Regions from separate parts of the Pseudoalteromonas sp. APC 3358 genome, predicted to be linked through region 2. Evidence: predicted binding sites of a transcription regulator. Region 2 holds the regulator's gene; the other holds the start of a gene.
What was found. Region 2 encodes FliA, which starts transcription of late flagellar genes. Its sites were predicted from a motif close to CTAAAGNTNNNNNNNNNNNNGCCGATA; they were not measured.
Positions count from the first base shown of each region.

Region 1: the regulator FliA is predicted to act here: its motif matches at 1,399-1,425, upstream of QL995_RS20955 (DUF5610 domain-containing protein).

Region 1 is NZ_JASDCE010000022.1:22,370-25,796, forward strand. Features, by position in the region: gene QL995_RS20945 (thiol:disulfide interchange protein DsbA/DsbL) at 1-128, shown strand, start outside; gene trmA (tRNA (uridine(54)-C5)-methyltransferase TrmA) at 195-1,292, opposite strand; gene QL995_RS20955 (DUF5610 domain-containing protein) at 1,455-2,594, shown strand; gene murI (glutamate racemase) at 2,660-3,427, shown strand, end outside; gene QL995_RS20965 (RNA-binding protein) at 3,423-3,427, opposite strand, start outside.
Region 2 is NZ_JASDCE010000002.1:487,619-491,045, forward strand. Features, by position in the region: gene flhF (flagellar biosynthesis protein FlhF) at 1-63, shown strand, start outside; gene QL995_RS04800 (MinD/ParA family protein) at 56-916, shown strand; gene QL995_RS04805 (RNA polymerase sigma factor FliA) at 943-1,653, shown strand; gene cheY (chemotaxis response regulator CheY) at 1,694-2,077, shown strand; gene QL995_RS04815 (protein phosphatase CheZ) at 2,095-2,868, shown strand; gene QL995_RS04820 (chemotaxis protein CheA) at 2,884-3,427, shown strand, end outside.

The sequences.
Region 1 (3,427 bases), on a different contig from region 2:
AAGGCGCACTACGTGGCGTACCTACATTTATTGTAAATGGTAAGTATAAATTAAACCTAGGTCGTGAGTCGGGTATTACTGAACCAGAAGATATTAGCAAACTGATTAATTACTTAGCTAACAAGTAAGTTTAGCTAAAACTAAAAAAGCTCCTACAAGGAGCTTTTTTTATGGGTAACGTTTACTGAGCGTATTTATTTGCGCTGCAAGAAAACACCCGACTCAATGTGATGTGTATATGGGAACTGATCAAATATAGCAAAGCGCTTAACGTTGTGCGTACGTGTTAAGTGATCAAGGTCACGCTCAAGGGTTTCAGGATTACACGATATATAAATTATGTTTTCGTAATTAGCCACTAAGTCACACGTTAATTCATCCATGCCCGCGCGTGGTGGATCAACTAATATGGTTTGGCAGTCATAGCTTTTAAGGTCAATACCATCTAAACGAGAGAAAGTACGCTCGCCATTCATTGCTTGAGTAAACTCTTCACTAGACATACGAATAATATCTAAGTTCTCTACGTTATTTTTAGCAATATTGTATTGAGCAGAGTGAACAGATGATTTTGATATTTCCGTCGCTAATACTTTATTAAAACAGCCCGCTAATGCAATTGAAAAGTTACCGTTACCACAATACAGTTCTAGTAAATCATTTTTAAGTGGTTTACATAAATCTTGTGCCCACTCCAGCATATTAATATTTACTTTTGCATTAGGCTGAGTAAAGCTATTTTCTACTTGTTGGTATATAAGCTCTTGACCATTAACTGTTAAACGTTCAGTTACAAAGTCATCACCTAGTACTTCTTTTTGTTTGCGAGCTCGGCCTATAAAGTCAATTTTGTATTTACTGCTAAGCTTTTCTTTCAGTGCTTTAATTTCACTTAACCATTCATCATCCAGTGGTTTGTGATAAAGCAAGCTTACTAAAATTTCACCGCTTAGCGTGGATAGGTAATCGATTTGAAATAACTTACGACGTAATATTTCACAAGGCTTAAGATGCTCAATCATCACCTGCATTATTTCACCAACTAGAGGCGCTGCTGGATCAAATGTATCAACACGGATTTTTTCTTTTGTTTGTTGATCAAACATAATGTGAAACAGATCGTCACCGTCGTGCCATACTCTAAATTCAGCACGTTGGCGGTAGTTAGTTGGCTCTGAGCTAAATACTTCTAGTTGCTCCACACCAAAACGTTGGAACTGTGCACTAATACGCTGCTCTTTTTCACTTAACTGCGTTTGGTACTGTGTGGTATCTATTTTAATAACTGCCATTAACGCTACTACCTTATCTAAGATCTGTTTATCGGCGCTATTGTAGGGAGCGCTGCGTATTTGTCTAGTTTTGGCTAGCATTTATGCTGTTTTATTGAACATTGTACTTTAGTTTTTATTGTTATAGCCGATAATAAACTACGCACGCTTAGGAGACGAATCATGAAAATAGGTAATTATGGCTTTACGCCAAACAACAACATCAATAAATTCAATAATAAAGCTGATATACAGCAACCTACAATTACGTCTCCTCAAGATAGCTATCAACAACGAGGCCGAGAGTTGGCCGCAAAGGTGCTTGGCGATAAAATGGCTGAGCAGCTTGGATTGCCTATCGCAGAAAAAAAAGCAGATAAACCACTATTTGATTTTGATGAAATAGTAAAAAACGTACTCGATTTTGTGAGTAGTGCTGTTAATAAAGCAAAAGCTAATGGCGCTGATGACGAAAAGCTCAAAGATATGTTAGGCGACGCGCGCAAAGGAGTCCAAATAGGGATTGACGACGCTGTTGATGAACTCAAAGGTACAGGTGTATTTAATGATGACATGGAAGAGGGGATTAATAAGTCCAAAGAGGGAATTTACAATGGGCTCGATAAGTTTGAAGAGTCGTTATTTAACCCACAACCTGCCAGCGTAAATATAAGCCAGGCTCAATATGTCAGTATGACGAGTAATGCAGAGTATAAATTTACCACCGCAGAGGGTGACGAGGTAAGTATTAGCTTTGCAGATGCATTTGAATCTCAGTCGGCAAGTGGCTATCAGCAAAACAGTAATAGCGAGTCGTTTGCAAGCTCATCATCGCAATCTCGACAGGTATCATTTTCGATGTCGGTTAATGGTGACTTAAATGAGCAAGAGCAAGAAGCTATTAATGCAATGATGGAAGACTTACAAGATTTAAGTAAAACCTTTTTTGGTGGTGATTTAGATGAAGCATTTGAACAAGCGCAAGAGCTGAGTTTAGACAGCGATCAGCTGGTGGCTTTTTCTATGGATTTACGCCAAACAAAAACAATAGCAACAGTTAAAAGCTATGAAGAATATAGACCAGCACCAGAAAAACAAGTAGCGGAGGGTTTAGCTCCTTTTAATGATGACCTTAAAAATGCTTTTGAAAAAGCGGGTGAGCTTGGATTACAAAATCAGCTAGCTGGCATTCTCCAATGGTTAAATCAAGATCAGGAGCAAATAGATAAGTTAGTGGATTACACAAAGTCTATGTTCGAAAACCTTAATCAGTTAAATTCGGCAGCCGACGAGCTTGCTGATTTAGAAACCACGCAAAGTTAAACTACTTTCTTTTATAAATACCTCATGGCAAACTGCCGTTCTTAAAGTAAAGTGGGAACGGTAGTTTGTCAGCGCATATAATGGTCTTTGATTCAGGTATTGGTGGAACTACTGTACTTGAGCATATAAAGCAAAGTATCCCCAATGCTCAGTACAGTTATTTTATGGATAATGCATTACTACCTTATGGTGCTCAATCCCAAAAAACAATCATTAACCGATTATGCTCACTTATTCATTTCATCAAAGCTAATACGCTTAATGTTGATTTAATTGTAATAGCGTGTAATACCGCTTCTACATCTGCACTTAGTGCTGTTCGCCAAATGACAGATATTCCTATAGTAGGTGTTGTGCCAGCAATAAAGCCTGCGGCAGAGTTAACACGTTCAAATCATATTGGCTTATTAGCCACACCGGCAACGGTCGCCAGTTCATACACTAAAACATTAATTACTGAGCATGCACGTAATGTAACCGTTAATCTATATAGCAGTGTGGAGTTAGTAACTTTAGCTGAGCAATACTTTTTTACAGAGTCTTTGGATACAAACAAGTTGCATCAAGTGCTTGATGACCTACATATAGATAAAACTATAGATGTACTTGTATTAGGATGTACGCACTTTCCAATATTAGCAGAGCCTATTAGTCAGTATTTTGAAGGGAATGTAAAACTACTTGATTCAGGTGTAGCGATAGCAAACAGAGTCAACTACCTACTTAACCAACTTAACTTCTGTGTGAATAAACTAACAGACATAAAAAAGCCGCTGCAATATTATGCAACGGCTGATGTGTTTAGCAATAAGCTAGCGGTAAAGCTAGTTACA
Region 2 (3,427 bases):
ACAAAAGCACAACATTCAAGGCACCAAGCAGTGGCGCCAAGTACAGTAGGGATGTATGATTAACACAGTATTAGATCAAGCAAGCGGCCTGCGCAAAATGAGTCAAAACAATAACAACGGCGTAAAAGTTATCGCTGTAACCGGTGGTAAAGGTGGGGTGGGGAAAACAAATGTTTCTCTAAATACCGCTATTGCACTAGGGCAACAAGGTAATAGAGTATTAGTGCTGGATGCTGACTTAGGTTTAGCAAACTGTGATGTGATGCTTGGTTTACGTGTAGAGCGCAATTTATCACACGTTTTGTCAGGTGAATGTGAGCTTGACGAGATTTTAGTTGAAGGGCCTGCTGGTATTAAAATTGTACCCGCTACATCGGGCTCGCAAAGTATGGTTGAATTATCGCCATCTGAGCATGCCGGGCTAATTCGTGCATTTAGCGAATTGAATACCGAATTTGATATTTTAATTGTAGATACAGCCGCTGGTATTTCAGACATGGTGCTAAGCTTCTCACGAGCAGCACAAGATGTAATGGTTGTAGTGTGCGATGAACCAACATCAATAACCGATGCTTACGCACTTATTAAAGTATTAAGCCGCGAGCACGGTGTTTATAAGTTCAAAATTGTTGCCAATATGGTCCGCAGTATGCGTGAAGGCACTGAATTGTTTGCAAAACTATCTAAAGTTACCGATCGCTTTTTAGATGTTTCAATGGAGCTAGTAGCAACGGTTCCTTATGACGAAAATATGCGCAAAGCAACACGTCGCCAAAAGGTGATTGTTGAGCTCTTTCCAAGTTCGCCAGCCGCTCTCGCGTTTAAAGCGCTGGCGACAAAAGCAGTTAAATGGCCAATACCAAATCAACCATCTGGGCATTTAGAGTTTTTCATTGAGAAACTAGTAAACGGCTAATTATGACAACATTGGTGAATAGAGCTATGGGATATCAATCAACACAAAACTTAAATGTGATTGTTGAGAAACATGCATCACTTGTTAAAAAAGTGGCATGTCATCTAATTGCTCGATTACCACCTAGCGTTCAGCTTGATGATTTAATTCAATCAGGAATGATAGGTTTAATAGAAGCTTCAAAAAACTTTGATGCAACAAAAGGCGCAAGCTTTGAAACCTTCGCCGGTATTCGTATTCGCGGGGCTATGCTTGATGAAATGCGTCGTGGTGATTGGGCTCCTCGTTCAGTACACCGTAAAAGCCGACAAGTTGCAGAAGCAATTACTGGGCTCGAAAGCAGTCTGAATCGCGAACCAACAGATACAGAAGTTGCTGAAAAACTTGAAATTTCACTCAATGAGTACCATCATATTTTAAATGATGTTAATACCAGTAAAGTATTAGGCATAGAAGACCTTGGTGTAGATGAGGATGTTATTACTCCCGTAGGCCAAGATTTAGCGCTAGACAAACCTTTTAATAATGTTAAAAATGATCGGTTTAATGAGTCTTTGCTAAATGCAATAAAGTCATTACCAGAGCGTGATGCAATGGTACTTTCTTTATACTATAACGATGAAATGAATTTAAAAGAAATAGGACATATACTCGATGTAAGCGAATCGCGTGTAAGTCAGATACATGGTCAGGCGATGATTAAGCTAAAAGCTAAAATCAATGACTGGATAAACTAGTAGTAAGTAAACTAAGGTTAATACCTCACTGGGGGATGTTTTGGATAAAAACATGAAAATTCTTGTAGTTGATGATTTTTCAACGATGAGACGAATTATAAAAAACCTATTACGTGACTTAGGTTTCACTAATGTTCAAGAAGCTGATGACGGGTCTACAGCTTTGCCTATGTTACAAAATCAAGTATTTGATTTTGTGGTTACAGATTGGAATATGCCGGGAATGCAAGGTATTGACCTTTTAAGAGCAATTCGTGCAGATGATAAGTTGAAACATATCCCTGTATTGATGGTAACGGCAGAAGCTAAAAAAGAACAAATAATTGCTGCAGCGCAAGCTGGCGTTAATGGTTATATTGTTAAGCCATTTACGGCTGGAACATTAAAAACTAAATTAGAAAAAGTATTTGAACGCTTAGGCTAATGATGGGGGAGAGGCTTATGTCAGCACCAGCTGCGCCTCAAATAACGTTAGAACAAGCTCGTCAACTCGTCATTTATTTAGAAAACGATGAGCAAGATAAAGCTAATCAGTTGATTTTAGAGACAGCTTCGCAAGAGCAGTCTAAATTATTTGCTGAAGTTGGGAAGTTGACTCGTCAACTGCACGAAGCACTTAAAAGCTTTGAGCTTGATACTCGCTTAACTAACATAACGACAGATGCGATTCCAGATGCTAAAAAGCGGCTTAATTATGTTATAGAAATGACAGAAAATGCGGCTAATAAAACAATGGATGCTGTTGAGGCTAGTTTACCTATAGCTCAGCAACTTGCAGATGAAATATCTCATATCAAACCGACATGGGATCGTTTAATGAGCCGGGAGATTGAGCTTGGTGAGTTTAAACAACTTTGCCATAGTATCGATAAGTTTATGAATAACTCTCATCATAAAACGGATGAGCTTCAAAGCTTAATGACAAATGTACTAATGGCTCAAGACTATCAAGACTTAACAGGTCAAGTTATTCGCCGTGTTATAGAACTTGTTAGAGAAGTAGAAGAAAGCTTACTTCATCTTTTAACAGCGTTTGCTGAACAAGATGACAGTGACAACACAGCGAATAAACTAGAACAACAAAAAACAAAAGAACCAGTTGCCACACAAACTTTAGCAGGTCCTGAAGGCCCTATTATTGATAAAGAATCGCGTAATGATGTTGTGTCTGATCAAGATGAAGTCGATGATCTTTTATCAAGTTTGGGCTTCTAAGAGGAGAGTAACTGCATGTTTGAAGTCGATGAAGATATTTTACAAGACTTTCTTGTAGAGGCAGGAGAAATCCTAGAGCTTTTATCTGAACAGTTAGTTGAACTGGAAAATAATCCAGAAGATACCGAGTTACTAAATGCCATATTTAGAGGCTTTCACACTGTAAAAGGTGGTGCAGGCTTTTTAGCTATGACAGAACTTGTTGATGCTTGCCACGGCGCTGAAAACGTATTTGATTTACTACGTCAAGGCGTGCGAACGGTCAATTCAGAGTTAATGGATGTTATTTTACAAGCGCTCGACACCATTAATGAAATGTTCGCGACTATCCAAAATAGGGATAAGCCAGAACCAGCAGATCCTGAGTTACTTCAAACCCTCCACATTTTGGGCCTACCTCCAACAGAAGCCGAGCTTAACGGAGTCGCTTCAGAAACTGACGTTGAACAACCTCTTGATGAAGTAGTTGATACGCCAATAGCTGATGAGGAAGATCCATTTGCATTTGATGAAATGTTTAGCGGAACTCCTTCGGTTAGTGATGCTGAAATAAACGAAA